DNA from 4 places in the Leminorella richardii genome. Region 3 is predicted to be linked to each of the others. Evidence: predicted binding sites of a transcription regulator. Region 3 holds the regulator's gene; each other region holds the start of a gene.

Region 1 (8,022 bases), 1.3 Mb from region 3:
GAAGAAGACTGGCAGCAGCTAACAGAATGCGATGTGCTTATCATTACGCTCCCCGCCGCCAGAGATGAGCTGGGGGCTGAACGCTACCGTCAGTCTGTTCAGCTGCTGGTGGACAGCGCACTGAGCAGCCGCGTAGGCAGAATTATTTTTATCAGTTCGACTTCGGTATACGGTCGTGACGAAGGTGAAGTCACAGAGACGTCACCGCGGCTACCACAAACGGCCAGTGGGCGAGTGCTGGTATCACTGGAGGATTGGCTGCACGATTTACCCCATACCTCCGTCGATATCCTTCGCCCTGCGGGACTAGTAGGGCCACAGCGCCATCCCGGACGATTTATGGCAGGCAAGCAGGAGCTGCCTGAAGGTAATTGTGGGGTAAATCTGGTGCATCAGGAAGACGTGATTGCGGCCATTAAGCTACTACTCAGTCAGGAACGCGGTGGGCGAATCTATAACCTTTGTGCGCCAGAGCACCCGCGCAAGCGTGACTTTTATCCTGCTGCGGCGCAAAGCATGGGGCTGGCAATGCCGACGTTTACACCGACGGACAGAGCCTCCCTTGGACGCATCGTTAATGGGCAGGCTATTTGCCGCGATCTGGGATTTGAATACCGCTTTACCGATCCGATGCGCATGCTGAGTATATGATTTTTGACGGTTAGCCAGTGAGGGTTAGCCAGTGAGGGTTAGCCAGAGAGTTGCCAGATAAGAAAAAGCCCGGCATAGCCGGGCTTAGTCGAATAAGTGGAAATGAAAATCAGCTATCTTTAACCTCTAATGGCCATGAACTAAACAAATAGCCGTCAAAGTTAATATCATCCACGTTGGACAGTTCCAGAAGTCGATTTTTTACATTTTCAAGATGCTGCCACATGGCCATTTTGGCTGCTTTGGCGTCTTTCTTAATCAGTGCGGCAAGAATAACTTTATGATCGACCAGCCACTCTTTTCGATACTGAGTGTCTTTTAAATGAGCGTGAAGCTGGATCCACATGGGATTGTTTACGCGCCATTGCCACGACTGTTTGAAAAGCTCAACGAGCATCGTGTTATGCGTCGCTTCTGCAACCGCAATATGGAATTCCATATCGCCTGTTTCATGGTTACCGGACTCCAGATCTTCTTCCTGCATGAGCAGTGCCCGGCGCATTTTAATAATGTCTTCACGCGTGGCCTGCAGGGCGGCAAATTCAGCAATGTTGCTTTCCAGTAGCTGGCGGGCTTGAAGGATCTCAAAAGGACCTGCGTCATTGTCTTCCATTGTCTCAATGACGTTGGATTTTACGGGTTCGTCGTACGGCATTTTCATCACAAAAATACCCGCACCTCTCCTCACTTCAAGGATACCTTCAATTTCAAGCATGATGAGAGCTTCGCGAATAACTGTACGGCTGACGTTCAGTATCTCTGCAATTTCTCTTTCAGGAGGTAAGCGCGTTCCTGCCGAGTATCCACGCTCGACAATTAATGAACGAAGCATCTTACCGACTTCCTGATATGGGCGCTGTTGCGAAGCTATCTCTTTCATGGAACTAGTGGTTTTCAACTGAGGATTTAAAGAAAGTCATATTATATCATAGTTTATGTATCGACCATACCTGCACCGCAGGGATTTGGATATGTTCAAATTATTCTTAAAAAAAACGGCTAAAAGTTAATTAGCCGTTTAAATATTTATATCGTTAATGAAGTTTAAGAATATTTAACCGAAAAACTGTCGGGCATTGTTATAGCAAATATCCTTGACCATATTGCCCAGCATGGTTTCATCGGCAGGGATTTCTCCATCTTCAGCCCATTGTCCAATCAGGTTACAAAGCAGGCGACGGAAATATTCATGCCTGGTATAAGACAAGAAGCTGCGGGAATCCGTTAACATGCCGACAAACTGGCTGAGAAGCCCCATTTGAGCATGCTGTTCGAGTTGCCGCAGCATGCCGTCTTTCTGATCGTTAAACCACCATCCTGAGCCAAACTGAACTTTCCCAGCGATACCGCCGCCTTGGAAATTTCCTATCATTGTTGCCAATACTTCGTTGTCCCTTGGATTCAGACAATAAAGGATAGTTTTCGGCAGTTCGTTGGTGATATCCATGCTGTCAAGCAGCCGTGAAAGCGCCCAACTAATGTTGTTATCGCCAATAGAGTCAAAGCCGCTATCCGGCCCCAGCAGACGGAACATCCGGGTATTGTTGTTACGGATGGCCCCAATATGAAGCTGCATGACCCAGCCTCGAGCGGCGTACTGTCGGCCTAGCCACACCAGTACGGCAGTGGAGAACTGTGCAATTTCCGTTTCGCTGAGTTCAGCGCCGTTGAGGCGCTTGCTCAGAATATTATCAAGCTGTTTATCATCTGGAACTGGGGCAAAGCGCAGGACTTCAATGCCGTGATCGGATGCGCGGCAGCCGTGAGCGGCAAAGTGATCGAGCCGACGGGTTAATGCAGTACGTAAGTCCTCGAAGCGAGAAATTGCGATGTCTGCTGCACCTTCCAGTTTCCGCAAATAATCGACAAATCCTTCCAGCTCGATTTTGAATACTTTATCGGGGCGCCAGCTGGGAGCTACTTCAATATCAAAGCTGCCGTCTTCGGCTATCTGGCGATGGTATTCCAGAGTATCAATAGGGTCATCTGTGGTGCCTACTGCTCTGACGTTCATCTGGCGCATAATGCCTCGTGCAGAAAATTCTGGCATAGCGAGTTTTTCATTACATTCTGCCCAGATTTTTTCTGCCGTTTTGGCGTTAAGCTGCACGTTGGCTATAGCAAACGGGCGACGCAGCTCCAGATGTGTCCAGTGATAGAGCGGATTACCGAGAGTTTTCGGTACGGTGTTTGCCCAGGCGACAAACTTCTCATAGTCGCTGGCATCGCCGGTAATTAACGTCTCGTCAACCCCTGCGGAGCGTAAAGCTCGCCATTTATAGTGGTCGCCTTCCAACCAGATTTTTGTCAGGTTCTCAAACTGCCGATTTTGGGCAATTTCTTTTGGATTCAGGTGACAGTGGAAATCATAGATGGGCATGTCGGCTGCCCAGCTGTGGTAGAGCTTACGTCCCATCTCATTTTTAAGTAAAAAATCTTCCGTCATAAATGCCGTCATTTCTCATCCCCTTAAGCGTTCAGCATGCTAATGGTCTTGCGAGCGCCATTTTCTATCAGTTGACTATAGGCAGTCGTTACTGTGTCCAGAAAGGCGGTATTCTCTGGTAAGTCATGACCAAAAATGGCGCTGAGACTCATCAACTGGCGAACGCGATCGGCTGGCTCCGTATATTCACGATGAATAGCCTGATACTGTGAAACCAACGGGTCAACCACATCAATCGCATTGCCTTTTTCATCGAGTCCGCCAACGTAGCGCATCCATCCTGCAATTCCCATCGCCAGATAGCGATAGCTATGCCCCTGAGCAAGATGCAAGCGAACAGGATCAAGCAGTCTCTGCGGAAGCTTTTGGCTGCCATCCATGGCAATTTGCCAAGTGCGGTGCTTTAACGAGGGATTACTGAAGCGTTCGATCAACAGCTGCGCATAGGCTTTCAGATCTGTGCCTTCAGGCATAGAAAGGGTAGGAGCTTGTTCATCAAGCATTAACGCTAGCGCAGCTGCACGATAGTCAGGGTTAGTCATGGTTTCAGCGATGGTGTCATAACCGCCGAGGTAGCCCAAGTAGGCCAGAAACGAGTGACTGCCGTTAAGCATACGCAGTTTCATCATTTCGAAAGGAACCACGTCTTCCACAAACTGAGCGCCAACTTTATCCCAGGCCGGTCGGCCGTTAACGAAATTGTCCTCAATGACCCACTGGCGGAATGGTTCACAGGCGATGGCACACGGGTCATACACGCCCAGTTGAGCGGCGATGTCCTGTAGTGTTTCAGGCGTGGCGGCAGGCACGATACGGTCAACCATTGTGCAGGGAAACGTCACATTGGCTTCAATCCACTGAGCCAGTTCAGGGTCGCGAGCCACAGCCAGATCCAGAACGGCAGCTTTTGCGACATGGCCATTCTCTCGCACGTTATCACAGGAAAGAACCGTAAAGCCCGGTAGCCCGAGCTGGCGACGCATGTTAAGCGCTTCGACAATATATCCCGGCGCTGATTTTGGCTGCTGTGGGTTTGCCAGATCGTTTTGAATCAGCGCATTGTTGATATCAAGCCGCCCCGTCGCCGCCTGCGTGCAGTAGCCTTTCTCGGTAATAGTCAGTGAGACAATAGCCGTTTCTGGGCGAGCCATCGCGTCAAGAATACCGGCAATGCCGTCAAATTCAGGGTGAAGCGCCTCTTTAACCGAGCCGATAATTTTGAGCTCTGTTGAGAGCGCACCGCGTTCCGCAACGGTATAAAGTAAATTCTGTTCTTTTAGGGACGAAATTAGTCGGGCATCGTTACCCGGCATCAGGTTGACTTCACAAATTCCCCAGTCACTGTCGCTGCATTCCAGCAGGTGGTGGGTAAACAGCGCCTGATGCGCTCGGTGGAATGCCCCACAGCCTAAATGCACAATACGTGACGTCAGGCGTGACGCGTTCCAGTTCGGTTTAGCGACCGTCACTGAACCTGTAGCAATATTTTTTTCCATAACCGTTTCCTGTTGTTTGGTACTACGGGCAGGTGCAGCCCATTATATTCATGAGACTGGTAAGCAGGTAATCAGCGGTATAATCGGCTTCAGGCTGTGGACATCCTCTAGAAGCCATGATGGCGGTTTTTACCCTCTCCATGTTAAGGAGAGGGTACCCGTCGCGCTTCGTTTAGCGTTGTCAGCAGTGTGAAGTGATATAAGCGACGCTATTTATTTGCTAAAGAAGGCTCGTTGGATAGCGACCTCAAGCCCTCTCACCTCTGCGAGTCCTTTCAGTCGACCAATGGCGGAATAGCCTGGGTTGGTTTTCTTTTTCAAGTCATCCAGCATCTGATGTCCATGATCTGGACGCATCGGTATCAGATCGCAACCACCTTCAGTCTCGCGTCGGTGCTCTTCTTCCACGATTGCTTTTACTACAGCGTACATATCTACATCGCCGTAAAGATGTGCGGCTTCATGGAAAGTCTTAGGATTTTCTTCACGCAGGGTTGAGCGCAGGTGAGTGAAATAGATGCGAGGAGCAAACTGCTTAATCATTGTCACCAGATCGTTATCGCCGCGCACGCCGTAAGAACCCGTACACATCGTAAAGCCATTCGCCATACTGTTGACGGTATCAACCATCCACTGCATGTCTTCGATAGTGGAAACAATCCGTGGTAGGCCGAGAATAGGGCGCGGCGGATCGTCCGGGTGTACCGCCATACGAACGCCCACTTCTTCGGCTACCGGAATGATGCCCCGTAGGAAGTATGCAAAGTTTTCACGCAGTCGGGCTTTATCAATATTGTCGTAAGTTGCTAAATGCGCTTTGAACTGCTCCAGAGTGTAACCTTCTTCCGCTCCCGGAAGACCCGCGATGATGTTGCGGGTCAAACGCGCTTTGTCTTCATCACTCATCGTTGAGAAACGTTCGTTTGCCTGAGCGATTTCTTCTGCGGTATATTCCGCTTCAGCGCCTGAGCGCTTGAGGATATGCAATTCAAACGCAGCAAATTCAATTTGATCGAAACGCAGTGCTTTTGAGCCGTCGGGGAGAACGTATTCTAGGTCAGTACGTGTCCAGTCCAATACCGGCATAAAGTTGTAACACACGGTTCTGATGCCGCATTGAGCTAGGTTTCTTAACGTTTGCTGATAGTTTTCGATCCACAGGTTATATTGGCCCGTATGTGTCTTGATATCCTCATGAATCGGCACGCTTTCCACGACAGACCACTCTAATCCGGCATCTTCAATTGTGGCCTTTCTTTTAAGGATTTCATCAATGGACCAGATTTCACCATTAGGGATATGGTGAAGTGCCGTTACTATGCCGGTTGCGCCCGCCTGGTGTATATCAGAAAGAGTCACAGGGTCGTTAGGGCCGTACCAGCGCCAAGTTTGCTTCATTTTCTCTCCTTGTGGTGACGATGGTTTCATTTAAATACACCATCAGGTCAACCAATTTATCTAATCAAACACATTCTCTGTTTTTCTTGAATGTGAAACCATCAACGTACGGACATATTGGCAAATAAAATTGAGAATTGATACACCTTGCTGTTATTTTGGTTAACCAAATCACATTTAAAACAATATATAGCTCAACCAATTTACTTTTTTTGATCAACCTCACATAAATTAATCAACCAGTATGCAAAATCGTTGAGGTTAGTTCAGTACGGTCAGAGACAAAATTTGAACGCTTTATATGGTGAGTCATTGGCAAGGAAGGAAAAGGCTTTGCCCAATATCCGCCTCTTAAAAAGATGCTATGTGCAAAACGTGCACTCAAAATAGGCAAAATATGAAAAAACTCAAAAACTTAAGATGGTATATGATACTTCTGGTTTGTTTCATTACTATCATCAACTATCTGGATAGAACCGCGCTTGGTGTTGCCGCACCAACCATTATGGAAACGACAGGAATCACTAAAGAACAGTATTCATGGATTGTGAGTGCCTTCCAATTGGCCTATACCGTTGGCCAACCGATTATGGGATTCTTTATTGATACTGTTGGACTGAAACTCGGATTTGCTATTTGTGCGGTTATCTGGGGCTTGGCTACGATGGGGCACGCGCTAACGGGCTCTTGGCAGGGATTGGCTGCTATGCGCGCCATTATGGGATTCAGTGAGGCTTCCGCTATTCCTGCCGGTGTAAAAACGGCTTCAATATGGTTCCCGGCAAAAGAGAGGGGTATTGCTGCCGGGGTCTTTAACATGGGGACATCGTTTGGCGCAATGCTTGCTCCGCCTCTGATCGCCTGGTGTATTCTCTTCCATAGCTGGCAGTTCGCTTTTATCGTTTCAGGTAGTCTTGCTTTGATTGCCGCCGTTATTTGGTATTTTTGCTACAAAGATCCAAAAGATGCTAAGCGTCTTTCAGAAGAAGAACGCATTTATATTGAATCTGGGCAGGAAACTCATCTAAAAGTAGAGAAGCGTGAAAAAACCTCCATCAAAAATATTCTTAAACAGCGTAATTTTTGGGGTGTAGGCATTGCGCGTTTTCTGGCTGATCCAGCATGGGGTACCATTAACTTCTGGGTTCCTATTTTCTTTGTTGAAACGCTTCATTTTAGCCTCAAGGAAATTGCCATGTTTGTCTGGCTGCCATTCCTGATGGCTGACTTAGGCTGTCTGGCAAGTGGATTTGTTGCGAAATTCTTTAACGACCGCGGTATCACGCTGATTAACTCACGAAGGATCACATTCACTATCGGTGCTGTCATTATGACCACGATAGGGTTTGTCAGCATTGTTGAAAATCCCTATGTTGCGGTTCTTTTGATTAGCATTGGTGGTTTTGCCCATCAGTTGCTCTCTACCGTTGCGTCAACGCTGGGTGCCGACCTGTTTAAAAAGAATGAAGTCGCTACCGCTGTTGGCATGGCTGGTGCTTGTGCCTGGACTGGACAGCTTATTTTTAACATCTTCATCGGGGCATTTGTTGGAATTATTGGATTTGGGCCTTTCTTTATCGCCCTGGCTGTTTTTGATTTGGTTGGTGCTATTGTGCTTTGGATATTCATTAAGGAAGATACTAATGAAATCAACAATGAGCCAGCGGCGTTAACCCACTAAAAAGAGAGTTCAACGCTCATTGTAAAACCACCTCCTAATGGAGGTGGTTGAGATTGCTGACAAAGGTCTTAAATAAAGTCTGCAAAGTCAAACGGAGGGAGAGTCTTCCGTTGGGGTCGACTTGGCGTAAGCCAACGAAGTGCCCGTAGGAAGGCTATGCCCGACGCACTCCCAAAGCTAATACAGGCGCCCTTCCGGCCGAGCACAATGGTGATATAAGTAAGTTGTATATACGGCCGGAATATCCTCAGAAGCTAATTAAGCGGGTTTGTCAGCAGTCTGAACCACCTCCTAATGGAGGTGGTTCTTTTTACGGATGAGACAGATAAGACAGGGGACTTCTTACTTAA
Region 2 (8,022 bases), 1.2 Mb from region 3:
TTGTCGAAGGTTTTAGACATCAGGATAGACGCAACGGCGCGCTTGATATCGGCAGTTTCGTCAATCACTACAGGGGAGTTGCCGGCACCAACGCCAATTGCGGGTTTACCTGAGCTATAGGCGGCCTTAACCATGCCCGGCCCGCCGGTTGCAAGGATCAGGTTGATGTCAGGGTGATGCATCAGCTGGTTGGAGAGCTCTACGCTCGGCTCATCGATCCAACCAATGATATCTTTCGGCGCACCCGCTTCAATGGCAGCCTGTAAGACCAGATCGGCAGCTTTGTTAGTGGCCTTTCTGGCGCGTGGGTGAGGGGAGAAGATAATGCCGTTACGGGTTTTCAGGCTAATCAGCGCTTTGAAAATAGCTGTAGAGGTTGGGTTTGTGGTGGGTACAATGCCACAAATGATCCCAGTTGGTTCGGCAATGGTGATGGTGCCGAACGTATCGTCTTCTTCCAGGATGCCGCAGGTTTTTTCATCTTTGTACTTGTTGTAGATGTATTCGGAGGCAAAGTGGTTTTTTATCACCTTGTCTTCCACAATACCCATACCTGATTCCTCAACGGCCATTTTAGCCAGCGGAATACGGGCGTTAGCGGCGGCCAGCGCGGCGGCTCTGAAAATTCTGTCTACCTGCTCCTGAGTGTAGTTAGCGTACTCACGCTGCGCTTTCTTCACTCGTGCAACAAGGGCATTTAGCTCAGTGCTGTTGTTTACTGTCATGAGACTCTCCTAAGATTGATAAATTTTTTTAGTCAGTAAACCACGGGGTAAGCAGTTTTCTGGGTAATATGTCAACGAACGATTCACTGACTGAAAAAATCTCATTTATCCTTTTTATTCAATGCATTAACTTATTTACGGTGCCTAGTGTTTATGAACAAAAAGGTAATTAAATACAGATTACCTATTAAGAGGGGGTAATAGAGTGACGCTGGTCACAAAACCGCCATGCTGACACCATTCAGCATGGCGGTTTTTGCACAATTTGACACTTTTGGGATCGTAAGGGCATTTATTCAAGGTGAATTAACTATAGTGAATAAAGTGTCGCGTCTGGCTATTGGCGCTTAACTCTATTACATTAGCCGCGTTTTCATTCCCGCTCTTATTTATAGGGAGTCCTAGATGGCGCATGCCGCACTGGATTTTTCAGGATACGTTAAGTTTCTCGTTGGCCTGTTTGCGCTGGTAAACCCGGTTGGCATTCTGCCGGTTTTTATCAGCATGACCAACTATCAGTCTCCGGCTGCAAGGGATAAAACTAACAGAACGGCCAACCTTTCTGTCGCTATTATTTTGTGGTGCTCGCTGTTTCTTGGCGATGCGATACTGCGTCTGTTTGGTATTTCTATTGACTCTTTCCGTATCGCAGGCGGTATTTTGATTGTGACTATCGCTATGTCGATGATCAGCGGCAAGCTGGGGGAAGATAAGCAAAACAAGCAGGAAAAAACTGAAACGACCGCCAGAGAGAACGTGGCTGTTGTTCCCCTAGCGCTTCCGCTTATGGCTGGGCCCGGCGCGATCAGCTCAACGATCGTCTGGAGCACGCGCTACAATACCTGGATTGACTATATTGGCTTTTTTATCGCTATTGCGTTTTTTGCCTTTTGCTGTTGGCTGCTGTTCAGGGCAGCCCCTTGGCTGGTGCGCCTGCTGGGGCAAACGGGCATTAACGTGGTAACGCGAATTATGGGCCTGTTGCTTATGTCGTTGGGTATCGAGTTTATTATCACCGGAATTAAAGTGTCATTTCCCGGGCTTCTGGCCTAAAAAAAGCCCCGCCGTTTATAGAGTCAGTTCAAATAAACGGCGAGGCTTTTTTCTGTCACTGTCAGTTTATTCTTTCCACAAGATGTGGCACAGCTTATGGCTTTTTTCGCGGCAGATAAGAACGCGGGCGAAAATGTCATCTACCTCGTCCTGTTCGTTAGTGAGTCCAATAATCACTTCGGCAAAAAAGTCTGGATTGAGGTCGAAGTCCACATGTTCGAGCCATTCCTCTGAAGGGTCGTGTAGCTCCGCCGCGCCGCGCTCTTCAAACTGCAAGTTAAACAGTAAAACGTCAGCAGGATCGAGATTGTCGGGAGCCAGTTCAAGGAAAATGTCATAGGCCTGATCCAGCGTTTCATCATCGTCCAGGCGATTGTTCAGATCGAAATCGTCGCTATCCATCAAATAGGGTATCCGTTCATCGGGAGATAAGGCCGCTATAGTAGCGGACTGAAGAAATAAAACAAACGCTCAATGATGCGCTGCCACAGAGGGCGCTTGACCCATTCTTCAGGGTTTAGCAGCGTTGAACGAGCGATATAGTCAGCCTGCACACAGGCCAAGTCTTCGCCAAAGGCTTTATCGTCAACCAGCACGGTGACTTCAAAGTTGAGCCACAGGCTGCGCATGTCCAGATTGACGGTACCAACAAGGCTAAGCTCTTCATCAACCAGCACGCTTTTGGTGTGCAGCAATCCACCTTGGAATTGATAAATTTTCACACCGGCTTCCAGCAGTTCGGTAAAAAATGATCGACTGGCCCAGCCGACCATCAGAGAGTCGTTTTTATAGGGAACGATGATGCTAACGTCGACGCCGCGCAGGGCGGCGGTGCAGATTGCGTGCAGCAAGTCGTCGCTGGGAACCAGATAGGGTGTGGTCATGATCAGCTGCTTTCTGGCGGCGTAAACGGCGGTCAACAGTGACTGATGAATCAGCTCTTCTGGAAATCCCGGGCCAGAGGCGATGACCTGAACGGTATGTCCGTCTTCTTCTTCAAACGGCAAAAGGCGAGCGTTGGGAGGAGGAGGGAGCTGCCTTATGCCCGTCTCAATTTCCCAGTCACAGGCGTATATCAACCCCAGCATCGTTGCGGCAGGGCCTTCAATTCTGGCCATTAGGTCAATCCACTGGCCCACGCCTGAACCCTGTTTGAAGAAGCGCGGATCGACCATATTCATGCTGCCGGTATAGGCAATATTGTTATCGATAATGGCAATTTTACGATGCTGGCGGAGATCCATACGGCGTAAAAAGACTCGCAGCACGTTAACTTTCAGCGTTTCAACCAGCTCAATGCCCGCTTCGCGCATCAGCGCTGGGTAAGGCGTGCGGAAAAAGTGCATGCTGCCTGCAGAGTCCAGCATTAGGCGGCAGCGAACGCCGCGGCGAGCGGCTGACATCAGCGCTTCTGCTACGTTGTCTACCTGGCCGCCGCTCTGCCATATATAGAACACCATCTCTATGCTGTGCTCTGCTCTGTCAATATCGCGGATCATCGAAATCATGGTGTCGCTGGTATTGGTTAACAGCTGAAGGCGATTTCCCCGTACGGCAGGGACGCCGTTGCGGCGTTTACAGAGCTGAAACAGAGGTTCTGATACAGGGCTGATGTAGGTCGTAAATACGTTTTGGCAGTTTTTTAATCCGTCCAGCCAGGTTGCGGTTGAAGGCCACATGTCTTTGGCGCGTTCGGCTCTTCGCTTTCCCAGATGCAGTTCACCAAAGAGCAGATAGGCGACGATGCCCACCAAGGGTAGGATATAAATAACCAAAAGCCAGGCCATCGCTGAAGGAACGGCTCGTCGCTTCATAAGGACTCTGAGCGTAACACCGGCTATCAGCAGCCAATAGCCAACCACCAGCAGCCAGCTTAGAACAGTATAAAAAGTGGTCATTTAGAATCTGCCATCCCATCAACCTATTCATATTAATCAGTGAGGCTAACGTTGTTTCTACACAACGGATGATTATCCAGATTTGGATTGCTTGGATTGTATAGCTAAACAGTTAGGATAAAAGCTCACACCGCTATGAAGAATAACACAAGTTTGAGTCTTCTTATTATGAACGGCACTTTTGGGCGGTTGAGATTAACGACAGAAACAGGGAGTCTGCATGTTTCTGCTTATGACACAAACTGTATAGGCCGCTTGAGCAAAAATCGACTGATCCTGATGGCGAATGCGTTACAATAGGCATTCGTTAGCTTTCTCGGACTTTTTTATTACTATGCACAGATCCAGGACTGAAGTGGGGCGCTGGCGCATGCTTCGCCAGGCACAGCGTCGCCGTCACCGTTGGTTGGAAGGGCAGTCAAGGAGAAACAGCCGAATTCATCATATCAGGACAGAAAAAGAGCTTGGCCGTCAGCGCCGTTCTTTGCTGCTAGTGCTCAGCTATACGTGATGAGGGACGCAGAGGAACGCGAGTGAATGATTAGGGGCTCTTGATAAGCCCCTTTTTATGAGTTAGAAAGCGCGCTTGAACGGTTTGATTGTCACGTTTTTGTACACGCCCGCTTCAATGTAGGGATCTTTGTCAGCCCAGGCTTTGGCGTCTGACAGGCTGGGGAATTCGGCGATAATCACTGAGCCGGAGAAACCGGCGCTGCCAACTTCTTCGCTATCGGCAACGGGATTGGGCCCGGCAACGATAAGGCGGTTTTCATCCCTTAACTGCTGCAGGCGTGCCAAATGAGCAGGGCGCGCGGCCAGGCGCTGTTGCAGTGTATTTTCAACGTCTTCGGCATAGATGAGATATAGCACGTTATTATCCTCAGTAGGGGGTAGATCGGTCGATGTAATCTTTAACAGACGGTTAGCTGTGGCGTGAACAATGCCTCATTTTTAATGTGCACTGTCTGTTCGGCACTAACGTTAGGGGATTTTCGTCACGACATCAATGCTAATTTTTATCTTATAACGTACCGATTGTTAAATGAAAACCGTTGAGCCAGTGAGTATCTGTACGGCATTTACTGCAGGATGCGTTGCTAATTTGATATTGAATATCATTACCATTTTCATTTAGAATCGAACCCTATCGCCCCTATTGCTAAACACTGAAGTGGCTCTTTTTTGAAAAGTTTCTTTCTAGCGCGCCGTTTTTCATGGCCTATAACGTTTTCGGTTTGTCTTCACGCCTCTCTGCTTGGTGGGATTGTTTTCGCTTCTATACAGGAAAGCGTTGTTTTACCAGAAGAAGAGCAGTCGGCACCCATGAACGTTGTTATGGTCAATCCCGCTATGTTTGCTGCGCCACAGCAGAGTGAAGAAACGACGGCAGCTCAAACCGCCAGCGAGCCAGAAACGACTACTGAACCAACTCCAGAACCGGAGCCCGTTCCAGAACCGATACCTGAACCCGAACCGCTTCCCGAGCCTGAGCCTATCCCTGAACCAGCGCCTATTCCGGAACCTAAGCCAGCACCGGAACCGCCTAAGCCAGTTGAGAAGCCCAAGCCTAAACCAAAGCCTAAGCCGAAAAAGCAGGTGAAGAAAGAAAAGGTGGATGAAACCGCCCAGCGTGCGGAGGTCTCAAAACCGGCAACTGCACCCGTTGCAGCACCGAATGCAAGTGCCGTCGCCAGCGGCCCTGTGTCATCGCAGGGAGCCTCTACATCCATGGGCTCGAAGGCGCTGAAGCAGACTCAGCCTGGTTACCCCAAACAGGCTTTCGATCGCCGGATTGAAGGCCAGGTGGTTATTCTGTTTGATGTCAGCGACAGCGGCAGAGTTGAAAACGTGCGTTTCCTCTCTTCAACGCCGCCCAACATGTTTGAGCGGGAAGTTCGCGATGCGCTGAAAAAATGGCGCTATACGCCGTTGCTGCCAAAGATAAGAAAATGACTATTATCTTCAGAATAAACGGCGGCGCCCAGCTCCAAGGGGGCTAATGGGGGATTCTCAATACAAAAGGCCGCTTCTGCGGCCTTTATGCGATATGGTGGTGAGTGTCTGAGGGCTATTCCGCCGTGTAGTTTCTCTTTCCTTCCGGCAGTGAGCGCGACCGTCCATCGTCAGTGACTGCCACATAGGTAAATACTGCTTCTGTGACGCAGTAGCGCTGCCCAATAGGCTCTGAAGACACTTTCTTCACCCAGATTTCCATATTGACAGTCATTGAGCTTTTACCGGTACGGGCGCAGTGGGCATAGCAGCAGACTACATCACCAACGGAAACGGGCTTTAAGAACGTAATCGCGTCAACGGCAACGGTGACGACTCGACCCTGAGCTATTTCTTTAGCGAGGATTGCGCCACCGATGTCCATCTGCGACATAATCCAGCCGCCGAAGATATCGCCGTTGGCATTGGTATCGGCTGGCATCGCCAGCGTTCTCAAAACGAGCTCTCCACGAGGAGAGCGGCTTTTTGTACTCATACGTTTTTCTATTTTATTAGTTAATTAGTAGGGTGATTGCGTCGCTAGGCGATTTCCCCTGATGTTGCGCTAAAAAGAGAGATTCTCTTTGCGCTTATTCAGGCGTGTTGGTATCGCCCTTTTCCTTTTCTGCCATGTGGCGATAGATATAAACTCCACTTAACAGCGTAAAGGCGAAGGTCAATCCCGTAAGGCCAAAAACCTTAAAATTCATCCAGGCGTCCAGAGAGTGCCAAAAGGCAATATAAACGTTTAGCAGGCCGCAAAAAAGGAAAAATAGCGCCCAGGAAATATTCAGGCGTGACCAAACCGCGTCTGGAAGCGAAATTTCTTTGCCCAGCATGCTTTTAATGACGATTTTTTTAAGCACCAGCTGGCTAAATAGAAAACCACCGGCAAATAGCCCATAAATAACGGTGACTTTCCATTTAATAAACTCAGTAGAGTTATATTTAATTGTCAGGGTTCCGAAAATAAGCACCATCACGAACGTGACCAGCATCATTTTCTCAACCTTGCGATATTTGATTAGACTGTAGATAACAGCAATTGCTGTGGCGACAATCAGCGCTTTGGTGGCGGTAAGAATGTCGTAAAACTTATAGAAACCAAAAAAGACAACCAAGGGTAGAAAATCAAGTAACTGCTTCATAACGCGTCTCATCAATAAGCAAGTGTCAAACTATACCTGATTTGGCTCAGTCTGTGTACTCTCGCTAGGCTCGACTGAAAGCGTAGCGTCCTAACTATGGATTGGGGTAGGTAACGCGCTCTTTCATTAGCGTTTTTATGCCGTGCGGTTTTGATGTGATCGGGTATGATAGTGCAATATTTTGTCGGCATAATCAGGTATATGAAGTGAGTTCGGCAGATGGGATGAGCCAACTTCAGAGGTTAAAAACAGTATGTTTTCGCGCGTATTTTTAAAGTGGATGCCCGGATTGGCCAATCTGCTTGCTTACGATAGGGCCTGGTTAAAACCCGATATTCAGGCGGGGCTGTCTGTGGCGGCTGTCGCTCTGCCGGTGGCTATTGCCTATTCTGAATTGGCCAATCTAGGGGCGATTGTCGGCCTGTATTCCTGCATCCTGCCGATGATTGCCTATGCGTTTTTTGGTTCGTCTCGCCAACTGATTGTTGGCCCCGATGCGACCACCTGTGCGGTTATTGCTGCGGTAGTAACACCTTTGGCGGCGGGCGATTCGTCAATGCAGTGGCAGCTGACCGTTATCATGACACTGATGATGGGCGGCTGGTGCCTGCTGGCCAGTAAGTTCCGACTGGGTGCGCTGGCGGATCTGCTTTCCCAACCCATTCTGACCGGGCTGCTCAACGGCGTTGCCGTAACCATCATGGTAGGGCAGATAGCCAAAATACTGGGTATTACTCTCCAGCCTAGCGAGCTTATTGAGAAGATTATTGCGCTGCCGTTTTTGATCTTGGACAGTCACCTGTTCACTGTGGGCATGTCAGCTCTAACGCTGTTGCTGCTGATAGTGATTAGAACGTTTCGTCGTCAGTGGCCTGCACCGCTGTTGGCAATAGCCATTGCGACGGCTTTATCATGGGGCGGTTCACTTCAGAACTACGGGATCGAAACTCTTGGTAACTCTGGGCTTGACGGTGTACTGCCCATGGTTGACTGGCACAGCTTTCAGCCAGGGCTAATGCGAGAATTGGTGATCCCTGCGCTTAACCTGGCTCTGATAAGCTTTGTTAGTCTTATGCTGACTGCGCGCAGCTTTGCCGCCAAGAACGGCTATGACATTGACGCTGATGCCGAGTTTCGCGCGTTGGGCATGGCGAACATTATGTCCGGCCTGTCTCAGGGATTTGCCATCAGCGGGGCGGATTCCCG
Region 3 (8,022 bases):
CCTAAACGGCGCGCGATAGGAACCGCTACAACGGCTACAGCCAGAAAAATCAAAACAGCCAGCAGCTGCGGTGAGGTTTCCATTTATGCCTCCCCCTCTTCTTCTGCTACAGCCGGTTGACTCAGCCATTCGGCATACTGAAGCGCATACTGCTGCAACTCCCTCTCCTCCTGACGCCTCGCTCGATAAACCACCAGCGGCTCCAGCCACTCCATGCCGCAGGCCTTGGCCATAATACGAAACGGAAGAAGGATCTCATTCAGGGAGAAACCAACCAGCCCGTCAGACCGATAGTTGCTCTCAGCAGCCCCAGCAGTAACAACCAGCCGAAACTGCTTACCGGACAGTTCGCTAGCGCCAACGCTGCCAGTAAACTGTAGGTTCAATACGCGATCTATCCACTCCTTCATCAGCGCTGGACAGCCGTAGGTGTGAATAGGAAACTGAAACACGATCACATCGTGTGCTCTTAACAGCTGCTGCTCTCGCTGTACGTTAATAAAAAAATCGGGATAGTGAGCGTAGAGATCGCGAAACGTGACGTTTTCCAGCGTTTTCACTATTTTCAGCAGCGCGCGGTTAGCCACCGAGCGTTTGGGCTCAGGGTGCGCTAACAGAACTAACGCAGTAGATAAATGGGACATCTTCTCTCCTTAGGCAGTCGTCATCGCTTAGCTTTTTCGTTACCATAGCCCACTGGAAGCACTGGTATTCCAAGGCATCGGCAGGCATACTTGGTCGGCCACAGCGTCGCGCTCATGATGTAATTAGAGTAGCCCGATAAACGGCCAAACGCCCAACCGGACGCCATAATATCCACCGGATGCAGAGGGTTAAACGGCGAATTTTTGAATAACAGCATCAAAAATCATGTCTAACGTTACTTTCTGTTTCCAAAGGGCAAAACAGCGCACCGTCAACGGAGCTCTCCATTTCTCGTAGATTTATGACAACTATAATCAAGTCACCGCTATGATTTTATTCTCTTCATTACAGATCCGCCGCGGCGTCAACGTGCTGCTCGACAACGCCAGCGCGACCATTAACCCTGGTCAAAAAGTTGGGCTAGTGGGTAAAAACGGCTGCGGGAAATCCACACTGCTTTCTCTGCTTAAGGGTGAACTCTCCGCCGACGGCGGCAGCGCTGTATTTCCTACAAATTGGTCAATGGCCTGGGTCAATCAGGAAACCCCCGCTCTAGATACCGCTGCAATCGAATACGTTATTGACGGTGACCGCGAGTACCGACAGCTTGAACAGGAACTGGCAGAGGCAAACGAAAAAAACGACGGCCACCGCATCGCACTGCTGCACGGCAAACTTGACGCCATCTCCTCTTGGACTATTCAGTCCCGCGCCGCCAGCCTACTGCACGGACTAGGCTTTAGCCAAGAACAGCTACAACAGCCCGTCAGCGCCTTTTCTGGCGGCTGGAGAATGCGCCTGAATCTGGCACAGGCTCTGCTATGCCGTTCCGATCTGCTGCTGCTTGACGAACCCACCAACCACCTCGACCTTGATGCGGTTATCTGGCTGGAAAAATGGCTGAAAAGCTATGAAGGTACTCTGATCCTGATTTCCCACGACAGGGATTTCCTCGATCCCATCGTCGATAAAATTTTGCACATTGAACAGCAGCAGCTGTTTGAATATACCGGTAACTACTCTTCCTTTGAGCGCCAGCGGGCAACGCGACTGTCACAGCAGCAGGCAATGTATCAGAGCCAACAGGAAAAAGTTGCTCATCTAAAGAGCTATATTGACCGATTCAAGGCTAAAGCTACCAAAGCAAGGCAGGCACAGAGTCGGATAAAAATGCTGGAGCGCATGGAGCTGATTGCTCCCGCCCACGTCGACAATCCGTTTCACTTCAGCTTTCGCGAGCCGGAAAGCCTGCCCAACCCGCTGCTGCGAATGGAAAACGTCAGCGCAGGCTATGGCGATAAAACTGTCCTGTCGTCCATTAAGCTCAATCTGGTTCCCGGCTCTCGTATTGGCCTCCTTGGTCGCAACGGTGCCGGTAAATCAACTCTCATCAAGCTGCTGGCCGGTGCCCTTACAGCGCAGCAGGGGGAAATCGGCCTCGCCAAAGGCATTCAGCTTGGCTACTTCGCCCAGCACCAGTTAGAAACCCTGCGCCCGGACGAATCCCCTCTGTGGCACCTAAGCAGGCTGGCGCCTAAAGAGTACGAACAGGCACTGCGCGACTATCTGGGCGGCTTCGGCTTTCGCGGCGATAAAGTCACCGAAAAAACTGAGCGCTTCTCCGGCGGTGAAAAAGCACGCCTCGTGCTGGCTCTGATTGTCTGGCAGCGCCCTAATTTGCTGCTGCTCGATGAGCCCACCAACCACCTCGATCTGGACATGCGCCAAGCGCTGACGGAGGCGCTGATTGACTTCAATGGCGCTCTGGTCGTGGTTTCCCACGATCGCCACCTGCTTCGTTCTACGACCGACGAGCTTTATCTGGTGCACGACGGCCGCGTAGAGCAGTTCGATGGCGATTTGGACGATTACCAGCGGTGGCTTTCCGACCTGCAAAAACAGGATTTTCAAGCACAGCCGTCTGGTCAAGCGGAACCAAGCAACAACAGTGCTCTGTCGCGTAAAGATCAAAAGCGCCGAGAGGCCGAATTTCGAGCCCAAACTCTGCCGATAAGAAAGGCGATAGAGAAGCTGGATAAAGAGCTGGAAAAAGTAGCTAAAGCGCTTGAAGGCGTCGAACAGGCGCTGTCTGACAGCGCCATTTACGACCCGGCTAAAAAGGCTGAGCTTACCGGGCTGTTACAACAGCAGGCTTCCTTGAAGTCAGCTCAAGAGGAGCACGAAATGAACTGGCTAGAACAGCAAGAACAGCTGGAAGAGATGACGACGCTGTTCAATCAGGAAAGCGACTAGGGCTCGTTACCGCTAATAAAAGGGCTGTTAAAATTGCAGCCTTTTTATTTTGCTAAACGTTTGACTACATCCAGATAAGCGCGGCGCATCCTGCCGTTAGCATGCCCATAGTGACGTTAAATATCACCCACGCCCGGCGGCTTCGTAGAAACCGACCGATGCCTGAACCGAAGCCCATCCAAATCACGCCAGCAACCAGATTAACCGAACACATCGCTACACTCATCGCCACTACCGAGCTGCCGTATAAATCCCCCGGCAGGCTGTAGCTGGCTACCGAACCTATGCCCATCAGCCAAGCTTTAGGGTTAAGTGCCTGAAGCAACAACCCCTGATACAGGCGAACCGGTTTGGGAGCGCCTTTATCCGTTTCCAGCTTTTCATAGCGTGCACTGGCCATTTTCCAAGCCAGCCAAACCAGATACAGGCTACCCGCAATTTTTAGCCCCATATGTACAGGTGGGTAAGCCAGCAACAGCGTGCCAACACCGGCCGCCACCAGCAGCAGTAACAGCTGCATACCAAGCATGATGCCAATCATCAGCGGCAGCGAACGCACAAAGCCAAAGTTCGCCGTTGATGAGGTTAAAAGCATGTTGTTAGGGCCCGGCGTGACCGCCGCTATCCACAAAAACGTGAGGAGTGAAAGAAACCAGCCTAGCTCCATGATACTTGCGCTACCCTTTACCGTTGGGACGTGTTATTTCATTCCATTCAAGCTAACAGTGTGATATTGATCGCACAACCCCCCAACAGATTTAATTTTTATGATAAACACCGACTTCCAGCCGATGCCGGGAACCGCCAATCCACATATACAAACGCTTTTACCGCGCCTTGTCAGGCGTCGAGTCAATCTCAATCCCGTTTGGCAACGCCTTGCCCTACCGGATGAGGACTTCGTCGATCTGGCCTGGAGTGAAACGCCGGAAACCGCGGTACACAAACCTCGACTGGTCATCTTTCACGGTCTGGAAGGCAACTTCTATAGTCCCTACGCTCACGGCCTGTTGGAAGCCTGCCAGCAGCGAGGCTGGCTGGGCGTTGTGATGCACTTTCGCGGCTGCAGCGGTGAGCCGAATCTGGCACCTCGCGCTTACCACTCGGGGGAAACGCAGGACGCGCGCTTTTTTCTGAACTGGCTCAAAGAGCGCTTTGGCTCAGCCCCTACGGCCGCCGTCGGCTATTCTCTGGGCGGCAATATGCTGGCCTGCTATTTGGCTGAAGAGGGCGAAAAGGCACCACTGCAGGCTGCCGTTGTGGTTTCCGCTCCGCTGATGCTAGCCCCCTGTTCACGGCGATTGGAAACCGGCACTTCGCGTCTTTATCACCACTATTTACTCAGCCAGCTGAAACAAAGCGTTCTGCGCAAACAAAAGCGTTACCCACAGCTGGTATCTCTGACAGAAAAAGAGCTAAAAGGCATCCGCTCTCTAGAGGCGTTTGATGATGCGATAACCGCGCCACTGCACGGATTCTCTAACGCACAGGACTACTATTACCAGTGCAGCGCGCTGCCGATGTTACCCAATATTAAAACGCCACTGCTTATCGTCCACGCAAAAGACGATCCCTTTATGTCAGCAGAGGTGATCCCCGATCTCAAAAGCCTTCCAGGCAATATTGAATATCAGCTAACGGAGCACGGCGGGCACGTGGGCTTTGTGGGAGGCACGTGGAAAAAGCCCGAAATGTGGTTGGAAAAGCGTATCCCTCAGTGGCTGTCACCCTATCTGGAGAACGCAGCATGATTATTCCCTGGCAGTCCCTCAATCCCGAGACGCTGGAGGCTATTATCGAGTCATTCGTTTTACGCGAGGGAACCGACTACGGCGAGCAGGAAAAATCTCTGGAACAGAAAGCCGACGACGTCAAACGCCTGCTAGCAAACGGTGAAGCGGTGCTGGTGTGGTCCGAACTGCATGAAACCGTCAATATCATGATGAAAGCGCAGTTTAAAGATGGTATAGAAGAGCAGCCCTATCCGGAATATTGAGCGGCTCGAGGTGTCTTGCCCTTCCGCTTTACTGACTATAATAAAAACGAGGAGTCAGGCACATGTCGATAAAACACCCCATCATTGCCGTGACCGGCTCTAGCGGAGCGGGTACCACGACCACCAGTCTGGCATTTCGGAAGATCTTTCAGCTGCTGAACCTTAACGCCGCGCGCATCGACGGCGACGCCTATCACCGCTACACGCGTCCGGAAATGGATGCTGAAATCCGCAAAGCGGGAGAGCAGGGTCGTCACATCAGCTACTTTGGCCCCGAAGCCAACGACTTTGCCGCGCTGGAAAATAGCTTTATTGAGTACGCTCAAAACGGTTCAGGGCGCACCCGCAAGTATCTACACACCTATGATGAAGCGGTGCCTTACCGCCAGCTGCCCGGTACCTTTACCCCCTGGAGCCCGCTACCTGACCGCACAGATCTGCTGTTTTATGAAGGCCTTCACGGCGGTATTGTGACTGAAAATCACAACGTGGCTCAGCACGTCGACCTGCTAGTTGGAGTGGTTCCTATTGTTAATCTGGAATGGATACAAAAGCTTATTCGCGATACTGTCGAACGCGAACATTCAAGAGAAGCAGTGCTGGACTCCGTCGTCCGCTCTATGGATGACTACATTAACTACATTACGCCACAGTTTTCCCGCACACACATTAACTTTCAGCGTGTTCCCACCATCGACACGTCCGATCCCTTTTCCGCCAAAAGCATTCCGACCCTTGATGAAAGCATGGTCGTGATCCACTTTCGAGGCATCAGCGGAATCGATTTCCCCTATCTGTTAGCCATGCTGCAAGGGTCGTTTATCTCTCAGACCAACACGCTGGTTATCCCGGGAGGTAAAGTCGGTCTGGCAATGGAGCTGATTATTACCCCCTTGATCCAACAGCTTCTGGAAGGGAGACCGTTGAAGTGATCGCGTGACAAAATAGCCAAACAACGCAGCAATACGCCATATGTCCCGCATTTTGGTAATGAGGAACAAGACTCTTGCCTCAAGCTGTGTTAAAAGCTTACGGTGTAGAAATCCATAAATTAGGTTATGATCGACTATAATAGCGCTCACCGAGCATTTCTGACGCTCTCGAGCAAGCAAGTAAATAAGTAAGTTTTTTCGGCAGGCTTCTTGCTTTGCTGTTTTAGGCAGTGACAACAAAGAGGATAACAACAGATGGTTCTCGGCAAACCGCAAACAGACCCGACTCTTGAATGGTTCTTGTCTCATTGTCATATTCACAAGTATCCTTCCAAGAGCACGCTTATCCATCAAGGAGAGAAAGCGGAGACGCTTTATTACATTGTTAAAGGAGCCGTAGCCGTTCTCATCAAGGATGAAGAAGGGAAAGAAATGATCCTTTCTTACCTTAACCAGGGTGACTTTATTGGCGAACTTGGCCTGTTTGAAGAAGGGCAAGAGCGCAGCGCCTGGGTAAGAGCAAAAACAGCCTGTGAAGTTGCCGAAATTTCCTATAAAAAGTTTCGCCAGCTAATTCAAGTGAACCCGGACATTCTTATGCGCCTGTCGGCTCAGATGGCTCGTCGTCTGCAGGTTACGTCAGAAAAAGTAGGCAGCCTAGCCTTCCTTGACGTCACAGGTCGTATTGCCCAGACCCTGCTAAATCTGGCTAAACAGCCTGACGCGATGACCCACCCCGACGGGATGCAAATCAAAATCACTCGTCAGGAAATCGGCCAAATCGTCGGATGCTCTCGCGAAACCGTCGGCCGCATTTTAAAAATGCTTGAAGACCAAAACCTGATTTCCGCTCACGGTAAAACGATCGTCGTTTACGGGACGCGTTAACGGCAAACGCCATTTAAGCAAAACGCCGCTCAGTGAGCGGCGTTTGTTTTTCTCTAAGCCAGTTACTTTGCCTTAGCCTCAGCAACCTGCTTCACCGCGTTTTCAAGACGTTCCATTCCTATCTGCAAGTCTTCCATTGGGATCACCAGCGAAGGGGCAAAGCGCAGCACACTAGGCCCAGCATTAAGCAGCATCAGACCACTGTCTACCGCCGCCGCCAAAAACTCTCTGGCCATCCCGCTGTAGTCAGCCGACAGCTCAGCGCCAATTAATAGCCCCAGCCCCCGCACGTCGGCAAATACGCCGTAGCGCTGATTGATCTCCGCCAGCCGGGAAACAATATACTCATGCCGCCCCTGCACACCGGACAGCACTTCCGGTGAATTAATTGCGTCAAAGGCCGCCTCGGCAACCGCACAGGCAAGCGGGTTACCCCCGTAGGTCGTGCCGTGTACGCCAGGCTCCATCACCTGCGCCACGTCGTTGGTTGTCAGCATGGCGCTAATGGGGAAGCCGCCTCCCAACGCTTTGGCGGATGTCAGCACGTCCGGCGTCACGCCGTAGCGCATGTAGGTAAATAGCGTACCGGTTCTGCCCATGCCTGACTGCACTTCATCAAACACCAGCAGCGCCTGATGCCGATCGCACAGTTCGCGAACCCCGCGCAGAAAATCCGCGTCAACGGGAGTAATCCCCCCCTCGCCCTGCACTGGCTCTAGCACGACCGCACAGGTGTGGTCGTCCATTACCGCTTTCACTGCGTCAAGATCGTTAAAAGGCACGTGAATAATGTCGGCAGGCTTCGGCCCGAATCCATCTGAATACTTCGCCTGACCGCCGACAGTAACGGTAAACAGCGTACGGCCGTGGAAGGCGTTCTTAAAGGCGATAATTTTGGTTTTATAGGGGCTGTGACGTTCAATGGCGTAGCGGCGGACCAGCTTGAAAGCGGCCTCGTTGGCTTCAGCCCCCGAGTTAGCGAAAAACACGCGATCGGCAAACGTCGCGTCGATCATCTTTTTCGCTAGACGAAGCGCAGGCTCGTTGGTGAACAGATTGCTGGTGTGCCAGATAAGCTCACTCTGCTCTTTCAGCGCCTTAACCAGTGCAGGATGGCAGTGCCCAAGGGCAGTCACCGCGATACCGCTGGAGAAATCGATAAACTCATTTCCCTGCTGGTCCCATACGCGACTTCCTTTTCCCTTCACGGGAACAAACGCCGCAGGCGCATAAACCGGCAACATCACGCTATCAAACATATTCCGAGTTACTTTGCTAACACCACTCATTTTGATTCTGCCCTGTTCT
Region 4 (8,022 bases), 1.9 Mb from region 3:
CTTACGCTATGCCTGATAGGCACGGCAATAGGCTGCCTGCTGGACTACCTGTCCGTCCGGCAGTCCAGCCGCGCCGAGTTGCGAAATCCGTAAAAAAATGGCATCGCTTTCGATGCCATTTTTCACTCTTATCTCTACCCGTCCTACCGAACCGCCCTTTCTCTCAAGCGGCAGCTGCTTTCAAACTACTTCTGCCCGTAGTAAGCATTCTTACCGTGCTTACGCAGGTAGTGCTTATCCAGCAGCTCCTGCTGCATATCCCCCAGCTCTGGGGTCAGCTGCCGAGTAAACAGGTTCATGTAGGCAATTTCTTCCAGCACGACGGCGTTGTGCACCGCGTTGTCCGGCGAAGTGCCCCAGGCAAACGGACCGTGGGAGTTTACCAGCACGGCAGGAACGTCTTTTGGGCTGATGCCGCGAGACATAAAGGTATCAACGATAACGTTGCCCGTTTCCAATTCGTAGTCGCCTTCAATCTCTTGCGGCGTCATACGACGAGTACAGGGGATCGCGCCGTAGAAGTAGTCAGCATGCGTGGTGCCCCATGCGGACAGATCCCGCCCCGCCTGTGCCCAGATGGTGGCGTGACGTGAATGGGTATGCACAATGCCACCAATTTCAGGAAATGCTCGGTACAGCGCCAAATGGGTATCCGTATCAGAAGACGGCTTTTTGCTGCCTTCAACGACCTTTCCCGTATCTAGGCTAACTACAACCATATCCTCGACACCCATGTGTTCATACTCAACGCCGGACGGCTTGATCACTATGACGCCGTTTTCGCGATCGACACCGCTAACGTTACCCCAAGTAAACGTCACCAGATTATGGCGAGGTAGCGCCAGATTGGCTTCCAGCACCTGCTGTTTTAACTGTTGATACATGGTTCATATTCCAAATGTCGTAAAATGCCAAGGCTAAGCGCCGGATAACCGACGCTTAGCCCTCTAAAAATCCATCTGTTAGCGGCACAGCTTGTAATAAACTTCGTTCCAGCGGATCTCGTTCTTAAACGCTGGAATTCGCGTGTCATTGTCGATAACCAACAGTTCAATGCCGCACATTTCTGCATAAATGCGCAGGTGCTCGACGTCCAGTGCCTGAGTAAAGACTGTGTGGTGGGCGCCGCCCGCCAACAGCCAGGCTTCGACCGCCACGTCCAGTGAAGGATGAGATTTCCACAGCGCGCTGGCTACCGGCAGTTTCGGCAGCGCGTGCGGCGCTGTTACCGTATCAACAGTATTTACCAGCAGGCGGAATCGATCGCCGATGTCTATCAGGCTGGCGTTTAGCGCAGGCCCCGCCGGAGCGGTAAAGATTAGTCGAGCCGGATCGTCCTTGCCGCCAATGCCCAAGTGCTGTACGTCAAGCAGCGGCTTCTCTTCGCTGGCAATCGACGGACACACTTCCAGCATGTGGGATCCCAACACCAAGTCGTTACCCGCCGCAAAGTTATAGGTGTAGTCTTCCATAAAGGAAGTGCCGCCCTTCAGGCCAGAGGCCATCACCTTCATAATGCGCAGCAGCGCTGACGTTTTCCAGTCACCTTCGGCGCCAAACCCGTAGCCCTGCTGCATCAGGCGCTGTACGGACAGCCCCGGAAGCTGCTTAAGGCCATAGAGGTTTTCGAACGTCGTGGTAAAGGCGCCGAAACCGCCGCGTTCAAGAAACGTTTTAATCCCCAGTTCAATGCGGGCTGCATCAATCAGGTTAGCGCGCTTGGCTCCGCCCACTTTCACTACGTCAGTCAGACGGTAAGTAGCCTCATACTCGTCAATCAGCGCGTCAATGTCCCCTTGAGAAACGGCATCCACAACGGAAACCAAGTCCCCTAATCCATAGCCGTTTACCGCATAGCCAAAAGCGAGTTGTGCAGACACTTTATTGCCTTCGGTGACCGCCACTTCGCGCATGTTATCGCCAAAGCGCGCAACTTTCAGGTTTTGGCTTTCATACAAACCGGCCGCCACTCGCATCCATCGGTCGAGCTTTTGATGAACGCGCTTGTCCTGCCAGGAACCCACTACCGACGTAAACTCGCGGCGCATGCGGGCGCCAATAAAGCCGAACTCGCGACCGCCGTGAGCAGTCTGGTTCAGGTTCATAAAGTCCATATCGATGCTATCCCAAGGGATCTCATTGCGGTACTGAGTGTGCAGCTGTAGCAGCGGCTTTTCCAACACGTTCAGGCCGCCGATCCACATTTTGGCGGGAGAAAACGTGTGCAGCCAAGTAACGATACCCACACAGCTTTTCTGGTAGTTGGCTTCCCGGCACACGGTCAGGATTTCATCCGGCGTGGTAGCCAGAGGCTTCATCACCAGTTTGATAGGCAGCCCCGCCTCTTTATTTAGGCCATCGACCACTTCCTGCGCCTGAGAGGCAACCTGCTTGAGCGTTTGCGGCCCATAAAGATGCTGACTGCCGACAACGAACCAGACTTCTAACTGACTAAAAACACTCATATCGACTCCTCTCGGACGGGCGCGGCGCTATTGCGTCAGGCTCTGCGTCACATTCAACGGATTAGTTTGTTTTGGCGGCATAGCAGGGCTCAGCAACGCTGCCCCACTGCCGATAACGCTGATACAGCTGTTCATACTTGGCGGCTCTCGCCGGATCCGGCATCAGAGTGCGCTCCGTCGGGCTAGCCATGCTGGCCTGCGCATGAGGAATCGTCTCGTAAACTCCCGCAGCCACCGCGGCGAAAATGGCGGCTCCCAGCGCACAGCACTGATCGGAAGCCACAATCTGCAGCGGGCGATTCATCACGTCGGTACAGACCTGCATAATTACTGGAGACTTGCGGGCAATGCCTCCCAGCGCCAGCACGTTCTCTACCGGAATATTTTGCTCAACGAAGCACTCCATAATGGCGCGAGCGCCAAAGGCAGTTGAGGCAATAAAGCCGCCAAACAGGGTTGGCGCATCGGTGCCCAGATTCAGATCTGCTACTACTCCCTTTAGGCGCTGGTTGGCAAACGGCGTACGGCGACCGTTAAACCAGTCCAGCACCACCGGAAGGCGATCCAGAGAGGTTTCTTTTGCCCAGGCTTCCGTCAGCGCAGGCAGCAGCATGGATTCAACCTGCTTAAGGGAAGCGGCCATATCGGGATTCTGCTCTGCGGCATAGTTCAACGGCCACGCCAGCAGGCGGCTAAACCAGGCGTACATATCGCCAAAAGCGGACTGCCCGGCTTCCATACCGATAAGGCCGGGTACTACGCTACCGTCAACCTGACCGCAGATGCCTGCAATAGCGCGATCGCCAACCAGGCTTTCATCCGCCAGCAGAATATCGCAGGTTGAGGTACCAATCACTTTCACTAGCGTATAGGGCTGAGCCCCGGCGCCAACCGCCCCCATGTGGCAGTCAAATTCACCGCCGGAAATCACTACGTTCTCGGAAATACCGAGGCGCTGAGCCCACTCTTTACTGATTTTCCCAACCGGTTTCTCAGCGGTATGCGTGTCGGTAAACAGCGGATAATCAAGGTCGTTAACCAGAATAGGATCCAGCGCGCCCAAAAACTCCCGCGGCGGCAGCCCGTTCCAGTCCATATGCCACAGCGCCTTGTGCCCTGCGGCACAGCGGCTTCGCGTTACGCTTGCTGGCGCTTCAGTACCGGAGAGCAGCGCCGGCACCCAGTCACAAAGTTCGATCCATGAGACGGCGGCGTTACGCACCGCCGAGTCGGCTCTTGAAACGTGCAGAATTTTAGCCCAAAACCATTCGGAAGAGTAAACGCCGCCGATGTAGCGGGTATAGTCTTCAAACTGGCCTCCGTGGCACAGTCGGTTAATCTCTTCCGCTTCTTCGATAGCAGTGTGATCCTTCCACAGTACGAACATGGCGTTTGGGTTATTAGCAAACTCTGGCCGCAGTGCCAAAACTCGCCCTTCTCTATCAATAGGTGCAGGTGTAGAGCCTGTCGTATCCACGCCTATTCCAACGATACCTTCGCGCTGAGACGGCGTCAGCATCGCAACGACAACTTTGATTGCCGACTCCATGGATTCGATGTAGTCCAACGGATGGTGGCGAAACTGGTTGTCCGCCGGTTGGCAAAATAATCCCTGCTTCCAACGAGGATAGTAAACAACCTCGGTAGCCACTTCCGCACCGCTGGCGCAGTCTACGGCCAGCGCCCGAACAGAGTCACTGCCAAAGTCCAAACCGAGCGCGATGGTGTCTTTCGCCATGTAAACCTCTAGCGTCAAATAAAAGTAAAAAAGAAGAGTAAAAATAATTTGGGGATACCATAAGAAAAAGCGGCTATAGCGGCGAGGAGCCGTTGGCTAGATATATGCACAATATTGCTTTCTCTTTACAGATTGTGATCCAGCTCAAAATCGAAATACATCACTTTTTAACTGAATATATGAACTAAATTGCTGTAATTCTCATTTGTGATGGCGCTCTAATCTCTCATATGTTTTTACGTCTAATAATAAAGTCACGTTGTTAAAAATTTTGAAACTATCGGCTCAATATCCAGATAAATAGGTGAATCGATACAGGTCAACATTTTACAACTCAGGTACATCTCGCTGCATCACCCACTTTTATGACAGCTATTTTAGCTATACGGATACGAACAGGAGAGATAGACGATATGCATAAATTCACTAAAGCGCTCGCCGTGATAGGACTGTCTGCGATTATGTCACATTCAGCTATCGCTGAAACGATGAAGCTCGGCTTTCTTGTTAAGCAGCCTGAAGAGCCCTGGTTCCAGACAGAATGGGCATTCGCCGATAAAGCAGGTAAAGATCTTGGCTTTAGCGTCATCAAAATCGCCGTACCCGATGGAGAAAAAACCCTTAATGCCATCGACAGCCTTGCCGCCAGCGGTGCAAAAGGCTTCGTTATCTGTACTCCAGATCCTAAACTTGGCTCCGCCATTATGGCGAAAGCCAAGAGCTACAACCTGAAAGTCATCGCTGTTGACGACCAGTTTGTTAACGCCAAAGGCAAACCGATGGAAAGCGTGCCGCTAATTATGATGGCCGCAACAAAAATCGGCGAGCGCCAGGGGCAAGAGCTGTGGAAAGAGATGAACAAGCGCGGCTGGAACATTGCCGAAACGGGCGTGATGGCGATCACCTCAAACGAACTCGATACCGCTCGTCGCCGCACCTCCGGCTCAATGGCGGCACTGAAGGCCGCGGGCTTCCCCGAAAAGCAAATCTATCAAGTCCCTACTAAATCTAACGATATTCCCGGCGCCTTTGACGCTGCCAACTCTATGCTGGTGCAGCATCCTGAAGTGAAAAACTGGCTGATCGTCGGCATGAATGACAACACCGTTCTGGGCGGCGTGCGCGCAACCGAAGGGCAAAATTTCAAGCCTGAGAACGTTATTGGCATCGGAATCAACGGCGTTGACGCCGTTAACGAACTCTCCAAGTCTAGCGCAACCGGCTTCTACGGCTCACTGCTGCCAAGCCCAGACATCCACGGCTACAAGAGCATCGAAATGCTCTACAACTGGGAAACCAAAGGCGAAGAACCTGCTAAGTTTACTGAGGTCACCGACGTTGTGCTGATTACCCGCGACAACTTCAAAGTTGAACTTGAGAAGAAAGGGTTAGGGGGCAAGTGATCCTTTGGTGGGCAGGTCTCCCCTGTTCGCCCGATAAGGCACCCCAGCCATTACGTTGATAGTTGAAATGCGCCTGTCTTGCGGCCTTCTCGGCCGTCAAAACAGGCGCCACTGAGGAATCGACCTATGTCTGTGCAACAGTCTCCCTACATTGAATTTTGCGGCATCAGTAAAGCCTTTCCCGGCGTGCAGGCGCTATCGAACATTAGCTTTTCCTGTCACGCGGGGCAGATCCACTCGCTGATGGGGGAAAACGGTGCCGGTAAATCAACGCTGCTGAAAATTCTTAGCGGAAACTATACGCCGACCGAAGGCGAAATTCGGCTAAAGGGACAAACAGTCAACTTTAGCAATACGATGGATGCCCTGAACGCCGGTATCGCCATTATCTATCAAGAGCTGCACCTTGTGCCCGAAATGACAGTGGCGGAAAACATCTACCTCGGTCAGCTACCAACCAAGGCAGGTGGCATCGTTAATAAAAAGCTTCTTAACTTTGAGGCCCGCATTCAGCTAGAGCATCTGGGATTAGATATCGACCCAGACACGCCGCTAAAGTACCTGTCTATCGGCCAGTGGCAAATGGTGGAGATCGCCAAAGCGCTAGCGCGCAACGCCAAAGTGATAGCCTTTGATGAACCCACCAGTTCCCTCTCTGCCCGCGAGATCGACAACCTGTTTCGCGTGATCCGCGAACTTCGCGCCGAAGGGCGAGTGATCCTCTATGTTTCCCACCGCATGGAAGAGATTTTCGCACTGAGCGACGCTATCACCGTCTTTAAAGACGGCTGCTACATGAAAACATTTACTGATATTCCCAATCTTGCTCACGACGAACTGGTGCAAACCATGGTGGGCCGAGAGCTGGGAGATATTTACGGCTACAGCCCGAGGCCCCACGGCCCATTGCGCTTTGAGCTAAAAGACGTCAAAGCGCCTGGCGTGAAGCACCCCATCAGCTTTCAGGTTCGCCAAGGGGAAATCGTCGGCCTGTTCGGCCTGGTAGGCGCCGGACGCAGCGAGCTGCTTAAAGCGCTATTCGGCGCTACTCGCATTCAAGAAGGCACTGTCAGTCTTGATGGCCAACCTCTAAACATTCAGTCGCCAATAGACGGCATCACTCAAGGCATTATGCTCTGCCCGGAAGACCGTAAGGCTGAAGGCATCATTCCGGTGCACTCGGTGCGAGACAACATCAACATCAGCGCGCGTCGTAAAACGCTGTCTGCCGGATGTCTGATCAACGACGTTTGGGAGGCCAGCAACGCTGCCCTGCGTATTGATGAGTTAAACATCAAAACCCCGTCCGCCGAGCAGCTGATTATGAACCTTTCCGGCGGAAACCAGCAAAAGGCCATTCTCGGCCGCTGGCTTTCTGAAGAGATGAAAGTCATTTTGCTCGACGAGCCGACCCGAGGTATTGACGTCGGCGCTAAGCACGAAATTTATAACGTTATCTACGCACTGGCTAAAAAGGGGATCGCCGTGGTGTTCGCCTCAAGCGACCTGCCGGAAGTGCTTGGTCTCGCTGACCGCATTTTGGTCATGCGTGAAGGTGCCATCTCAGGCGAGCTTAGCCACGACGACGCCACCGAAGAAAAAGCTCTCAGTTTGGCCATGTTAACGACAGTCGCCAAAGCGGCTGCCTAAAAAAGGAATACGTCATGTCGACAATTACGCCTCCAACTACGTCTACGCCCTCATCTGTCAACATAAAACACAAGAGCGCGGGCGGCGGCGTCAGCCTTTCCCGCATTTGGGACAGCTACGGCATGCTGGTGGTCTTCGCCGTTTTATTTATCGCCTGCATGATTTTCGTCCCTAACTTCGCTTCCTGGATCAACATGCGTGGACTAGGACTGGCTATTTCCATGTCTGGCATGGTGGCCTGCGGCATGCTGTTTTGCCTGGCCTCTGGCGATTTTGACCTATCGGTCGCTTCCGTTATTGCCTGCGCTGGAGTAGCGACTGCTGTAGTCATTAACTATACCGAAAGCATTCTGCTTGGCATTGGCGCCGGGCTGCTGCTGGGGCTGGCATTCGGCCTGCTTAACGGTTTTGTCATTGCCAAACTCAAGATAAACGCGCTGATTACTACGCTGGCAACCATGCAGATCGCTCGCGGTCTAGCCTACATCATCTCTGACGGCAAAGCGGTCGGCATTGAAGAGGAAGGCTTCTTTGAGCTAGGTAACAGCAGCTGGTTCAGCGTGCCTGTGCCTATCTGGATCACGCTGTTCTGCTTTATTCTGTTCGGCTTTCTGCTCAACAAAACCACCTTCGGTAGAAATACGCTGGCGGTGGGGGGTAACGAAGAGGCTGCCCGACTGGCGGGGGTGCCTGTCGTGCGTACTAAAATCATTATTTTTGCCCTGACAGGCCTCATCTCAGCGGCAGCGGGCATCATTCTCGCATC

The links. Region 3 encodes CRP, which controls carbon source genes, mostly activating them, when cyclic AMP is high. Its sites were predicted from a motif close to ATGTGANNNNNNTCACAT; they were not measured.
Region 1: uxuA (mannonate dehydratase) is a predicted target of CRP. The motif match lies at 6,202-6,219, and genes of this name have one in related genera.
Region 2: DQM29_RS07145 (YchE family NAAT transporter) is a predicted target of CRP. The motif match lies at 929-946, and genes of this name have one in related genera.
Region 4: DQM29_RS11390 (arabinose ABC transporter substrate-binding protein) is a predicted target of CRP. The motif match lies at 4,336-4,353, and genes of this name have one in related genera.

What each region holds. Positions count from the first base shown of each region.
Region 1 covers NZ_LS483470.1:1,637,983-1,646,004, forward strand. The annotation lists gene DQM29_RS07630 (SDR family oxidoreductase) at 1-651, shown strand, start outside; gene uxuR (Uxu operon transcriptional regulator) at 761-1,531, opposite strand; gene uxaC (glucuronate isomerase) at 1,706-3,109, opposite strand; gene DQM29_RS07645 (fructuronate reductase) at 3,121-4,593, opposite strand; gene uxuA (mannonate dehydratase) at 4,807-5,991, opposite strand; gene DQM29_RS07655 (MFS transporter) at 6,389-7,672, shown strand; gene artM (arginine ABC transporter permease ArtM) at 8,019-8,022, opposite strand, start outside.
Region 2 covers NZ_LS483470.1:1,538,681-1,546,702, forward strand. The annotation lists gene adhE (bifunctional acetaldehyde-CoA/alcohol dehydrogenase) at 1-725, opposite strand, end outside; gene DQM29_RS07145 (YchE family NAAT transporter) at 1,131-1,778, shown strand; gene DQM29_RS07150 (HI1450 family dsDNA-mimic protein) at 1,845-2,180, opposite strand; gene cls (cardiolipin synthase) at 2,216-3,676, opposite strand; gene DQM29_RS18100 (YciY family protein) at 4,011-4,187, shown strand; gene DQM29_RS07160 (YciI family protein) at 4,250-4,546, opposite strand; gene DQM29_RS07165 (TonB family protein) at 5,000-5,629, shown strand; gene yciA (acyl-CoA thioester hydrolase YciA) at 5,745-6,164, opposite strand; gene DQM29_RS07175 (septation protein A) at 6,259-6,816, opposite strand; gene DQM29_RS07180 (SulP family inorganic anion transporter) at 7,070-8,022, shown strand, end outside.
Region 3 covers NZ_LS483470.1:348,816-356,837, reverse strand. The annotation lists gene kefB (glutathione-regulated potassium-efflux system protein KefB) at 1-83, opposite strand, end outside; gene kefG (glutathione-regulated potassium-efflux system ancillary protein KefG) at 84-644, opposite strand; gene DQM29_RS18080 (hypothetical protein) at 665-862, opposite strand; gene DQM29_RS01670 (ABC transporter ATP-binding protein) at 973-2,898, shown strand; gene DQM29_RS01665 (LysE family translocator) at 2,963-3,565, opposite strand; gene DQM29_RS01660 (hydrolase) at 3,666-4,649, shown strand; gene DQM29_RS01655 (YheU family protein) at 4,646-4,894, shown strand; gene DQM29_RS01650 (phosphoribulokinase) at 4,957-5,826, shown strand; gene crp (cAMP-activated global transcriptional regulator CRP) at 6,082-6,714, shown strand; gene argD (bifunctional acetylornithine/succinyldiaminopimelate transaminase) at 6,777-8,003, opposite strand.
Region 4 covers NZ_LS483470.1:2,467,285-2,475,306, forward strand. The annotation lists gene ampG (muropeptide MFS transporter AmpG) at 1-93, shown strand, start outside; gene araD (L-ribulose-5-phosphate 4-epimerase) at 186-884, opposite strand; gene araA (L-arabinose isomerase) at 963-2,465, opposite strand; gene DQM29_RS11385 (ribulokinase) at 2,527-4,203, opposite strand; gene DQM29_RS11390 (arabinose ABC transporter substrate-binding protein) at 4,617-5,606, shown strand; gene araG (L-arabinose ABC transporter ATP-binding protein AraG) at 5,733-7,256, shown strand; gene araH (L-arabinose ABC transporter permease AraH) at 7,271-8,022, shown strand, end outside.